4 regions of the Chitinophaga sp. 05T412 genome follow, and region 1 is predicted to be linked to each of the others. Evidence: riboswitches for the same ligand, from Rfam matches in the RefSeq annotation. Region 1 holds a riboswitch; each other region holds the start of a gene.

What was found. A riboswitch is a leader RNA that binds a small molecule or an ion and turns the genes downstream of it on or off. The one in region 1 is predicted to bind cobalamin.
Region 2: another riboswitch for cobalamin. It lies ahead of AC1DFM_RS33695 (DUF5074 domain-containing protein); the one in region 1 lies ahead of AC1DFM_RS17755 (DUF5074 domain-containing protein).
Region 3: another riboswitch for cobalamin. It lies ahead of AC1DFM_RS18915 (TonB-dependent receptor); the one in region 1 lies ahead of AC1DFM_RS17755 (DUF5074 domain-containing protein).
Region 4: another riboswitch for cobalamin. It lies ahead of AC1DFM_RS16800 (TonB-dependent receptor); the one in region 1 lies ahead of AC1DFM_RS17755 (DUF5074 domain-containing protein).

The regions. Positions count from the first base shown of each region.
Region 1 covers NZ_JBFTLN010000007.1:315,946-319,097, reverse strand. Annotated here, with positions in the region: gene AC1DFM_RS17770 (AraC family transcriptional regulator) at 1-30, shown strand, start outside; gene AC1DFM_RS17765 (hypothetical protein) at 45-497, shown strand; gene AC1DFM_RS17760 (hypothetical protein) at 514-942, shown strand; cobalamin riboswitch at 989-1,200, shown strand; gene AC1DFM_RS17755 (DUF5074 domain-containing protein) at 1,535-2,887, shown strand; gene AC1DFM_RS17750 (hypothetical protein) at 2,973-3,152, opposite strand, start outside.
Region 2 covers NZ_JBFTLN010000025.1:21,463-24,614, reverse strand. Annotated here, with positions in the region: gene AC1DFM_RS33700 (UDP-glucose--hexose-1-phosphate uridylyltransferase) at 1-534, shown strand, start outside; gene AC1DFM_RS33695 (DUF5074 domain-containing protein) at 575-1,705, opposite strand; cobalamin riboswitch at 1,889-2,099, opposite strand; gene AC1DFM_RS33690 (aldehyde dehydrogenase family protein) at 2,228-3,152, opposite strand, start outside.
Region 3 covers NZ_JBFTLN010000008.1:190,934-194,085, forward strand. Annotated here, with positions in the region: gene AC1DFM_RS18915 (TonB-dependent receptor) at 1-1,714, opposite strand, end outside; cobalamin riboswitch at 1,839-2,042, opposite strand; gene AC1DFM_RS18920 (nuclear transport factor 2 family protein) at 2,110-2,574, opposite strand; gene AC1DFM_RS18925 (DHA2 family efflux MFS transporter permease subunit) at 2,630-3,152, opposite strand, start outside.
Region 4 covers NZ_JBFTLN010000007.1:74,961-78,112, reverse strand. Annotated here, with positions in the region: gene AC1DFM_RS16805 (class I SAM-dependent methyltransferase) at 1-714, shown strand, start outside; cobalamin riboswitch at 846-1,053, shown strand; gene AC1DFM_RS16800 (TonB-dependent receptor) at 1,161-3,152, shown strand, end outside.

The DNA.
Region 1 (3,152 bases):
ATTACGCCCACGCAGTTCAGAGAGGGATAATAAACTAATAAAAGATGCAGCGTTTTATACTAATGATGATCATTGCCGGGTTATGTTGTTTCCAAACCGTGTTGGGGCAAACCGGGACCGTAAGCCACATATTTCCTGCCAGCCATAAAGCAGCTAAGGATATATATCCGAAAGCAACGGGTCGGTTTACGCCTACCCCCGCGGAGGCAAAACGTGCAGCAGATATTGTCAGGGAAAAGCTCCAGCAAATGAACAATAAAACGTTAAAATCCCTCCGGAATAATTGGGATTTTTATGGCAAACAGTATGTTGGATTTATCGGTGAAAACGGGAAGAAAATTATCTGGATAAATTTCTTTTGGCCGGAGGACGAACTGAAAGCTAATCTGACAAAGCAAATTATTCAGGTAGAAGATGGCGGCACTTATTATTGGAATGTAAAGGTGAATCTTTCCAATGGCCGCGTGTTTGAGTTGAGGATTAATAGCAGGGCATGATCGCAAAAATAAAGTAATGACAACGACCTATGTTTCCGAAATAGTGCATCTGATTGATAGCATCATACGAAAGGATGTATGGCTGGATTTTCATGTTTATAAATATGACGGTCATAATTTGATCATTGCCGGCAGTACTGATTTGTGTTATTACCATCAGCTGGAAATTGTATTTGAGGGCGTCTTCTTTTTTCATGGATTCTTCTCCGGCTGGCATTCAGATACCAGTCAACCGGTTTTCGTACTGCCGGATAATGTAGATGAACTGAATCTGCAATTTGAAATAGAACAGGGGTATACGCTTTTTATGTTTAAAGCAGAAGATTACAAAAACAACGTGATCGTTGCTGCCGAAAAAATATCGTTTAATACGGATACGGTATTTTACTATTTGRGTGAAAACCTGGAGCCGAATCAGCGCATAGCGGATTTTGTTAAGCGGTAACCCATTCCTCTTTTTTATCTATCCTCTTCTTTATCAGGATTTTATCGTACTTTCACGCCGCATTAGGTTTTTAGCACCCATTTCAGGATGTTAAAATTAATAGGGAATCAGGTGGAAATCCTGAGCAGACCCGCTACTGTAAGTTCTATCACAACACTTTGACATTCTACTCGCCACTGTTTTTTAGCGAATAAAAAAATGGGAAGGCCGTCTAAAGTGAGAACCAGCCAGGAGACCTGCCAATGCAGATATATTTCAAAAGCTTTCGGGGATGAGGCTTTAGATAACAACTTGCACTGAAATAATTTCAGGGTCTTATTGTTTTCATATGTCGTCCGGCCAGGCTATCGGATCATTTTGGCCTACTGTCAACTGCACTAAAGACTTGTTTATAGCGTCTTTAAGCATTGATTCGTGTGCCCTGTAGCGAATGGAATTTTTATAGCGTAACACCTGCGAATACCGCGGGGAGGGCCCTTTTTGTGAAAAAATCTGAAGAGGTGAGGAGAGGGTACAACGGAAGATCGTAATAAGGTCAGTTTTTTTAAATATCAAAATAGCATCAAGAGAACAACCATTAGTAGTAAAATTTATGAAAAAAAGCGTTTTAGCCTCCGGGGCATTGATCGCCATTGTGGCAGCATCCTGTTCAAAAAAAGATAACACTGTACCAATGCCGAATGGAACAGGCCTGCAAATTGTAAACGTGCTTTCCCAAAACAGTGTGGCGCAGGAAGATACCTTGTTCTTTAAAGTGAAAGCAGATCAGGGCAGTACCTTCGCCTGGTTGGTAGATGGTAAGGATGCAGGAGTAAGTGATACCACTTTTAAATTTGTGTCCAATGATTTAGGAGAACATATCATTAAAGTAACCGCTTCTGGTAATAACCAGCAAACATCGGCGCAAGCAGCTATTACTGTATACGGAAAATACAAATACGGCACATTTGTATTAAATGAAGGAAACATGACCACAGAGAATGGATCATTGACCTTTATCAGTCCCCGCGGCATTGTAACGGACAGCGCTTATTTTAAAGCCAATGGTACTTATCTGGGCAATACGGCGCAGGATTTATGTATCAATAACAACAAAGTGTATATCATCTCCCAAAATGGTAAATCAAATGCCATGGGAAATTCTTTTAATAATGATGGGCTACTGGTAGTGGCCAATGCGGAAACATTAAAAAAGGAAGCGGCCTACAACGACGAACTGGCAACGCTCAGCTGGCCTACACATGTGGCGGTGCTGAATGAAGAAAATGTAATTATCCGCGACAATAACGGTTTGTATCGCTTCAACACCGTTACCAAAGCACTGACCTTCATCAAGGGAACCCGGTCTGCCGCAAAGATGACCATGGCCATTTCCAATAATAAGATCTTCGCCGCTGCCGGATCAAAAGTATACGTAGTAGAAGCTAATAAAGATACCCTCACTTATGCGCTGGATATGAAAGCCGGTGTGAGTGGCGTGATAAAAGCCAGTGATGGTAACCTCTGGGTATCTACCACCGGATCTCCCGCCAGAATTTCCAAAATCAATTACAGGGACTACTCTTTAATCAAAGCCAACGATATTACTGCGGGTAGTGTAAGTGCCGGTTGGGGCGCTACGCCAGGCATTACAGCCAAAGGAGATACACTTTACTTTAGCGGCGCCGGCACCAAAATATACCGTCATATTTTTAGCATGGGCTCCACAGAATTTATGGTGGATGCAAAATCAATGGTAGAAAACGCCAATATTGTGTATAACAACATTGCCGTGCATCCGGTGACTGGCGAAGTATATATGAATACCATGAAAGGCTATGGCTGGGATTACCTGATTAATAATATCAGCGTGTTTAACTTCAGCAATAAAGCTGCTGTAAGTGCTAATTATAAGAATTACACGAATTTCCCGGCGGGAATTTTCTTTACGTACTCTTTTAATTAGGCTAGATACAGATATAATGAGACTGTCCGGAAACCCGGACAGCCTCATTATATCTGTTAAAGGTAATATAGCTCTCCAATGAAAATTATTTCCAGGTAATTGGTAAGTCCTTTAACTCAAGACTAAAATGTCCGGTACCTGGAGCTGGGTCAAAGAAGTTAATAGGCAATATTTTTAGCATTTTCACAGCGGGCAATACTTTGGATATTTTTATGACTGTTTTAAGTGGTGTATCGGTATATAGATCATTGCTACGATCCTGCGT
Region 2 (3,152 bases), on a different contig from region 1:
CCGGCAGAACTGATTAAAGAAACATCTCACCAGAAAAAATACTATGAGGCTACCAGTAAAAGCTTACTCCAAAGCTATATTGCGCAGGAGTTAGAGAAGCAGGAACGTGTGCTGGTAGAAAATGAGCATTTTGTAGCACTGGTGCCTTTCTGGGCAGTATGGCCTTTTGAAACCATGATTGTCAGCAAACGTCATGTACCGGATATGACGCATTTTACAGAAGATGAAAAACAGGCATTAGCGTCGATTCTGAAAATACTGGCTACTAAGTACGATAATCTTTTTGAAACGTCCTTCCCTTACTCCGCGGGTATGCACCAGGCGCCTGTGAATAGCGGTGAACATCCGGAGTGGCATTGGCATATGCACTTCTATCCGCCATTATTACGCTCTGCGTCTGTGAAGAAATTCATGGTAGGATATGAGTTGCTGGCCAGTCCACAGCGTGATATTACGCCGGAATGGGCCGCTAAGAAATTACAATCCCTCTCCGATGTACATTACACTTTGCTGGAAACGGTAAATGCAGGATAATAATAAAAGGCTGACGATTTCGTCAGCCTTTTATTATTATTTATTCATGAAACACCGGCATAGCAGGGAAGTACCAGCCGTTGTACGTCAATGTTTTTTTCAGGGTAGTAGTGGTGGCATCGTAAATCAATACACGGTTGATGTTACCGGTCATTGATCCGTTGAGGGTGGTGGCTACCAGTTCATTGGTTTCTTTGTTATAAGCAGCGCCTGCACCATAGAAATACTGGCCGGTAGGCAGCGTGATAAATGGTGTAGTTAAAGAGGCTGCATTGCCAATTACATAACGATACAATTGGGTACCGCCGGCAAAGCCGTTGTTACGCACAATGTAAATAGCACTTTCCTGCGTAGAAGCGCTGATGCCTGCATGACGCCATGCACCCCATGGAGACGGTACGGTGAAGCCCAGTTTTACCGCTGTGCGGGTGAGTGTAGCGGGATCAATACGCACCAGGGAATCTGCTGTGGTAGCATATACTGCCCCATCTTTACCAGCCGCAAAGCCAAGGTTAGCGGCGCCGAATTTTTTTACTACCGCGTAAGTGCTGCTGTTCAGTGCTACGATACCATCTGTTTGAGATAATACAAAAATGTAGCTGCCGAGTTTCAGCATATCGCCGGTATAGCCGGATACGCCACTGATTTTAGTACCTACTGCCAGGGATGGTAACGTAATAGGATATACGCCATCGGCAGCGCTCAGCAAGCCATGGGTAGCGTCTACGCCGAGGAAGGCATGTCCATCGTTAGCAGGGAGGGTACTGATGCGACCTGTTTCCACCATGCTGCCACCATCGGTAACTACCAGCGGGCCGCCTGCTTTTACCACGATGTATAACTTGTTGTTGAAGAAGGTAGCAAATTGCAGTGTGTTGGAGGCGCCGCCTAATGCGCCCGTAGGGTTTTCCAGTTGATATACATTCTGTACCAAACTATCACCACTATACGAATAAAAATGAAGGTCGCCGGTGCCATGCCCAAACCAGCCTTCGTTGGCAATAAAGAACCCATTAGCATACTTGCCGGTGATCAATGAGGCGGTAACACCGGTTTTAGTGTTGACGTCTAACTTTTGTAATGAGGACGATGTTAATGCGTCTTCTTTTTTACAGGAAGCGATCAATAGGGTAAACGCTACAAATAAGCAGGACAATAACTGTTTTTTCATATAATACTTGTTTTGATTGATGACATACCTTTCCCTGTCCGGATGGTTGGTCCGGAAAAAAACAACAAATCAAAAGGCCGATGTTAGTACATCTGCATAAGGCGCCCTGGGGTAAATAATACTTTACACAATAGAATATATGCCGTTAGGCTTACATCCCTGGCCTTTCACCCGAAAGCGCTGAATGATTGTTTACAGCTGGCAGGTCTTCTGGCTCTCCTGCTTTTCCGGTAACCTTCCCATCTGCAGTTGGCAGACAGTGGTTTGGAGTATCCGGAAAAAACGATTCATTCGAAAATGAATGCAGGATCACAGCTACGGGGATAGCTCCGGTATTTCACCGGATTCCCTTTTAATCCCGCCAATGGCGGGAACCAATTGTGGATGCAAACGTACGGGAAATGGAGCATAAAGCAAAAAGCATAAAGCAAAAAGCTATTGTCGCGCATGATCATTGCGTATATTATTAACGCTTTAATCACTCGCAACAATAGCTTTTTGCTTTTTGCTTTCAGCTTTCGGCTAAGCCTTCATTTGCCATGATTTTGTTCTCGTAAAAGCGCGTATTCCCTGATGCGACAACGTTGCACCAAACCCCGAATGTTTTCTGCCCGCCCAGGGTAACCCGGCAGTAACGCGGTCGCAGCAGTTCCAATAACCAGTGCCACTATTTACCTGCGACAGAATTTCTTCTGCTCTCGCCTGGCTGTTGGAATATACAGATGCGGTCAGGCCATAATCCGTTTCATTCATAAAGTGTATGGCATCTTCATCTGACTGTACTTTCATAATACCGATAATGGGCCCAAAGCTTTCCTCCTGCATCACTTTCATTTTGTTGTGCACATGTACCAGCACGGTGGGCTCAAAGAAGTTGCCATCATGATCAATGCGTTTTCCTCCCAGCAATAAGGTAGCGCCTCTGATCAGCGCATCTTTTACCTGTGCTTCCAGTACCTCCAGTTGTTCCGGCCGGGTTAAGGCGCCAAAGTATACGCCTTCATCAGTAGGAAGACCCAGTTTCCACGAGCGCACAGCTTTTACAAATTCAGCCACGTATTCATCGTATACTTTTTCGTGTACGTATATCCGTTCTACGGCGCAGCAGCTTTGTCCGTTATTATAGAAGGCGCCATCGGCGGTAGCTGCAGCTACTGCGGCGATGTCGGTGATATCATCTGTTACATAGAGCGGGTCTTTACCTCCCAGTTCCATTTGGCAGGGCACCATTTTCTGCGCTACTTTTTCATAGATGGATTTCCCGGTTTTATAGGAGCCGGTAAAGAAGTAGCCATCAAAGCGAAGGCCCAGCAGTTGTTCGCCGGCATACTTGCCACCGATGCCTACTTTAAAAGCATTTTCATCCACGCCGGCTCTTACCAGCAAGGTTTCTATTTGTAAAGCAGTGAGGGTGGCATATTCAGATGGCTTGTACAGCACGCTGTTG
Region 3 (3,152 bases), on a different contig from region 1:
AAAAGCCATCCATCGGATTGGTATAATCCAATGCCTGCTGGAAGGTATAAGTGGCTTTGGTGTTGAGTTGCAGTTGTTGTGTGATAGGCCAGCTGCCGCTGATTTTAGCATCGAGGCCTTTAATTTTTACTTTGCCCAGGTTCATCATGGTCCATACAAACTGGTTTTGTCCGGGGATGGCTACAATTTTATCGGTTACTTCGTTGTAATAGGCGTCTACTTCTACGTTTGCTATTGACAGCCATTTACCGGTAAATGTTTTATTCCAGGTGATGCCTGCATCGTATTGTGTGGCAAACTCCGGTTTTAGCAGGTGGTTGCCGATTGCCGTATAGTAGAGGTCATTGAAAGTAGGCATGCGGAAGATACGTTTATAAAATCCACGCACTTTCAGGTCTGGTGTTGGTAAAGGCTGCCACGAAATAAAAATGGCCGGCGTGAATTTTTGTTGATACGGTGCTGCGGTGTTGACTTTCACCGTTTCCTTCACGAGGGTGGTGAGCAGGCTGGTCTGTGCGCTGAACCGTTTGAAATTCATTGCAGATGCCGCGGCAATGAGGGTGGTGTACCTGACGGGATAGCTGAAGCTGTCCAGGCTGGCGTTTAATTTATTCCATTGAAAATCGCCGGACAGGGAGATGGTCCACCAGTTGGTGAGGGCATACTGCTGCGCCAGCGAGAAATACATTTCGTATTGGTAGTAGTGATTATTTACCGGAAACTGTGCGGTATCCTGCGTTTTGTAATGCGTATAGTCGTAGGCGTATTTCCCGTTGAGCAGGATGCTATAACGTGGTGTCACTTCTTTCCTGAAAGAGGATTGAGCGAAAAAGCTTTTGTCCCACAAACGATCTATGTGGCCAAATACACCATTTACAATAAAGCCGGGAAGTCCTCTGGCGGATTCATAATAGTACACTTTTGTATTCCATTCACCGCCTTTGATAGTGCCGTTGAGTCCGGCTTCCACCCGCACGGCATTTACATCGCTATTCCTGCGGTAGTCGCTGGTATCGTATAGGAGGACGTGTTGGTCGTTGAATTTTTTATAAGTATACTTATATCTGCCGGTGGCATTAATCCATTCACTGCTGAAGGAAAGGGCGGTATGTTTGCTGATTTTTTGTTGCCAGAGAATAGAAGGGTTGAACAGCCCAAAGGAGCCTGTTTTTATGGTTGCTTTTGCATGGCTTTTTTCACCGGGTGCAAATTTGGGTTTGAGAGATGTTAAATAAATGGAGCCTGCGGAGCCAAAGTCTTTGGCCGGTTGGAAGATGTTACTTTTTTGTCCGTTATACAGGGCAATTTCTTCCATGTTATCCAATGAAAATTTGCCCAGGTCTACCTGTCCGTTTTGGGCGTTGCCCAGCTCTATGCCATCGTAGAATACGCCGGTGTGGTTAGATCCCATGCTGCGGATATCCACCGTTTTGAGGCCTCCTATACCACCATAATCTTTGATTTGCACGCCGGAGAAGAAGCGGATGGCATCGGCAACAGAATGAGTACCCAGCCTGCTGAGTTCTTTTTCCTGCATTTTTTGTCCGGGGCTTATTTCCTTGCCTGACCGGGGCGCAGTAACGGATACCTCCTTCAGATGAGTGGTAGTGGTATCTGTTTGTTGCGCTGTAATGAAGGTGAATGGCCAGATGATGAATCCCATCAGACATAAGCATCCCCTTATCAGTGAACGTATTTGTTCAGTGAATTGCATAAATTTTTTTCTCTGTTAATGTTTCATCAACAGCCTTCGACCGAAGAAAAAATAATTAGGAAAGCATATGGTACAGGCATTGCCTGTAGCTTGCATGTATCCCTAAGCTTCATTCCACGAAAGCTCAAAAATGAATGGTATGGCAGGTATTCTGACTTGTCTCTGCTTCTGGCGACCTTCCCATTGAATGAACAACAGTGGTCAAGAGTGATGCCTTTGCATTAGTTGAGACTTACAGCAGCGGGACTGTTCAGGATTTACGCCTGATTCCCTTTTAATTATTACTGGCCGGAGTGGACAGGAATAAACCATAATGGGGCAAAAGTAGGTTATTATTCTGTTGATGCAAAACAGAAAAGCAAATAGGGGAGAATGGTTGGTTTTTTCGGGAAGCGTTATTTAGCCGCACTTTCTGCGCCGCAGTCGTCCATGCGTCTGGTATCCAGGATATACTGGATTTTCCATTTACCATCCAGTTGTACCATTTGGAAGGAGTTGGCGCCGCAATGGTGGAATTGTTGTTTAAAATAAAAGCGATACGGTGTCCATACAGATGCCATGGTACCATCAATAGAGATGTTGCCAAATTCGATGCGTTCATCGGCGGCATTGGCAGGCAGTTTTCCAATGATGGAGGCGAACTCGTCGACGCTGGTAGTTTGTACATCTTTGCTTTTGGTGGTCACGGACTGAAGCCGGGCATCCGGGGCAAAGCAGGCTTTGAGAGCGGTGCTGTCGGCGTTGCGCATGGCGGTAAACAATTGGGTAACCGCTGCTTTCACAGCATCTGTAGGTGTTTGTGCAGATACAGTGAGGGAGGGGATGAGTAGCCCGATGAAGAGGTAAAACAGACGATGCATTTTTTTATACTAAGATAATGAATTTGTGCTGCATGAATATGGCAGTTGTGATAGATTAATGATCCGTTATAACTACTGGTGCTGCTGATTTTTGCCTGGATGAAGCCATGAAAAGCAGGGGGAGTGTTACCAGGAATATAATGCCTACCAGGAGGAAGGTGTCGCTGAAGCTGAGTAGGGTACTTTGACGGGTAACGGTATGGTCCAGGAGTTTCAGGGCTTTGCCGTGGGCGTCTGTGAGTGCCGCACCTTTGCTTAGGAAGAATTGGGTGTATCCATTGAGGCGGGCTACTACGGCGGGGTTGTCAGTATGTAAGTGACTCACCAGGTCATAACGGTGTTGGGCGTTGCGGTTGGCGAGATAGGTATTTACCATGGCGATGCCGAAGGAGCCACCGAGTTGTCGCATCATGTTATTGAGTGCCGCGCCTTGTGGGATGTCCGTTATAGGCAGTGACGATACGGCCAGTGTGGTGAGTGGTACGGTGACGAGCGCCAATCCTACGCCGCGCCAGATAAGCGACACGGTAATATCTGCGGCAGTGGCGTTCTGATTTAATTGCGACATCTGCCAGCTG
Region 4 (3,152 bases), 240 kb from region 1:
GACGATTGGCAGGAGCGCCCCGATATGAAGTATACGAAGCGGCTCAGGGCCTCTATTGTAGCCCGTTCCCGGTTTATTGAAGACCTGGCGAAAGAACAGATTGCCAAAGGCGTAAAACAGTATGTGCTGCTCGGCGCAGGATTGGATACGTTTGCGCAGAGAAATAAAGCCATCAGCGCACCAGTAGATATATACGAGATAGACCAACCCAATACCCTGACCTGGAAGGCAGCACGACTCCTTGAAAAAGGATACCCCATGCCCGATAATCTTCATTTTGTGCCGGTTAACTTTGAAGTGTCCTCCTGGTGGGAAGAGCTGTTGCACAGCGGCTTCCAGGTACAGCAACCCGCTTTTGTTTCCTGCACAGGTGTTACCCTTTATCTTACCCGGGAAGCAATTATAGACACGCTCCGGAAAATGATGTTGCTGACATCTGGATCATTGATAGCTATCGCCTTTTATTTGCCGGTAGCATTGCTGGAGCCGGAAGATCAGCCCCTGCTGGAAATGGCGATTAAAGGAGCTGCTGCTTCAGGAACACCCTTTGTCAGTTTTTTTTCAGAAGAAGAAATCGTCGCATTGGCGAAAGAAGTGGGATTAAAAGATATACAAACGATTTCCACGAAAGATATGACAGACCGATATTTCAGCGGAAGAACAGATGATCTGCTGCCTGCCAGCGGAGAAATATTTCTGGTAGCCAGGACCTGAACATCCCGGTGTATTTAATTTATCTAGTGTGGTGTTTTGTTTTTTGTCATCTATAGAAAGATGAGCAACAGCATTCCCCGTGCTGTTGCTTCATAATTATTCTCCTCCTTGCTCTTATTCAATAATTTATTGTACTTTCACGCCGCAATTTGGTTGCTAACATGATTTCACAATGTTAGCATTAATAGGGAATCAGGTGAAAATCCTGAGCAGACCCGCTACTGTAAGTTCTGTTATAACACTTTGACATCTGCATGCCACTGTTTTTAGAAAATAAAAATGGGAAGGCCGTTCAAAGTGAGAACAAGCCAGGAGACCTGCCATTGCAGATACGTTTAAAGCTTTCGGCGTTGAAGCTTTGAATACAGCTACCACTGAATTTATTCAGGAATTTTTTTAGTATGTCTTCCGGTGTAGTCATCGGGCGACTTCAACTATTAACCTATATGCAAAACGCATTAAAAGCGTTGCCAATGCTATTTCTAATGGCTATTGGCATTCATCTGTACGGACAGCAAACCGATCGTAGCATTACACGCGTAGATACGATGCGTGTCAGAACATTGAAGGGGGTCACTATTTCCACCATTGGATATAGAGAAGTGATTCCTTCGCAGAAATTGTCCGATGATCAGTTGAAAAGTTTGAACAGCTTTTCTGTAGCAGATGCTATCCGGTATTTCGCCGGTGTACAGGTAAAAGACTATGGCGGTATAGGTGGCCTGAAAACGGTTGATATGCGCAGTATGGGCACTAACCATATGGGCGTATTTTATGARGGTATCCAGTTAGGAAATGCCCAAAACGGACAAATAGATCTTGGGAAGTTTTCCATGGATAATATCGAATCTATCTCTGTTTACAACGGTCAGAAAAGCGAGATCTTTCAACCCGCCAAAGACTATGGCTCCTCAGGCAGCATCTATCTGAGAAGCCGGAAGCCTGTTTTCGATTCTTCCAGAACTACCCATTTCAAAGGTGTTTTTAAAACAGGTTCGTTTGATCTGATCAACCCATCTGTATTATTTGAGCAGAAGCTTTCAACAAACGTTAACTATTCCGTAAGTGGAGAATATGTTAAATCTTCCGGCCGTTATCCATACCGTTATAAAAGAGTATTTCATGACTCTCACAGTATTGCCTGGGATACCACTGCCATCAGAAAAAATGGAGATATCAATGCCGTAAGAGTAGAAGGTGGACTATATGGCAATATCAACCGGGGTTGGTGGAATGCGAAGGCATACTTTTATGATTCTGAAAAAGGCATTCCCGGCGCCATCGTTAACAATATCTGGAAACGCTCACAGCGGCAGTGGGACCGGAGCTTCTTCGTGCAAGGGTCTTACCAGAAAAATATTGTCAAAGGGTACGATTTACAAGTCAACGCGAAGTACGCTAATGACTACATGCGCTATCTCAACCCGGATACAACGTTAATGTATATCAATAATATTTTTCGCCAGCAGGAATGGTATGGATCTGTTGCCAACAAATATGCCGTGTCGAAAAAAATTGATATCAATCTGTCCACAGATGTTCAGTACAATACGCTGACCGCTAACCTGGATGGTTTTGTATTCCCTAAAAGATTCACCTCCCTCGTAGCCCTGGCCGGCGCAGGGGAATTTGGGAAAGTGAAAATACAGGCCAGTGTTTTAGGTACCTTTGTGAATGAACAGATTACCATCGGAAATACTTCTAAGGGAGATTCCGCAGCAGCAGCTCCCACGAAGCATGAAATAACGCCCGCGGTATTCTTCTCCTACAAGCCTTTTTCAAATAGAGATTTTAACATCCGCGCCTTCTATAAGAATATCTTCCGGATGCCTACTTTTAATGACCTCTATTACACGGATATTGGTAATATCCGTTTGCAACCCGAATATACCCATCAATACAACCTCGGATTTTCCTATGGGAAAAGTCGTCCGGGATCGCTGTTGAGTGAATGGCAAATCCAGGCAGATGGCTACTTTAACCAGGTCACCAATAAAATACTCGCTATTCCAAAAGGCAGTGGCATGTTTCGCTGGACCATGATGAATGTTGGGATGGTAGAAATCAGGGGAGTGGACATTGTGGGCGATATGGCTTTTAATCTTCCCAAAAATATCTTCTTCAATATAAGAGCGGCGTATACTTATCAGTCGGCACAGGATTTTACCAAACGAAAAAGTACCGAATTACAAAAGGTGACTTATGGCGGACAAATTCCTTATGTCCCCTGGCATAGCGGATCACTTATTTCGAGTATACAATATCAGTCGTGGCGACTGAACTACAGTTTTATTTACGTAGGCGAACGTTATAACAACTCCGCGAACATCCCCGTTAACTACGAACAACCGTGGTACACCAGTGATATATCTGCCTCAAAAAATATCCGGTTTAAGCACTACCAATGCCGGATTGCCGGAGAAATGAATAATGTACTC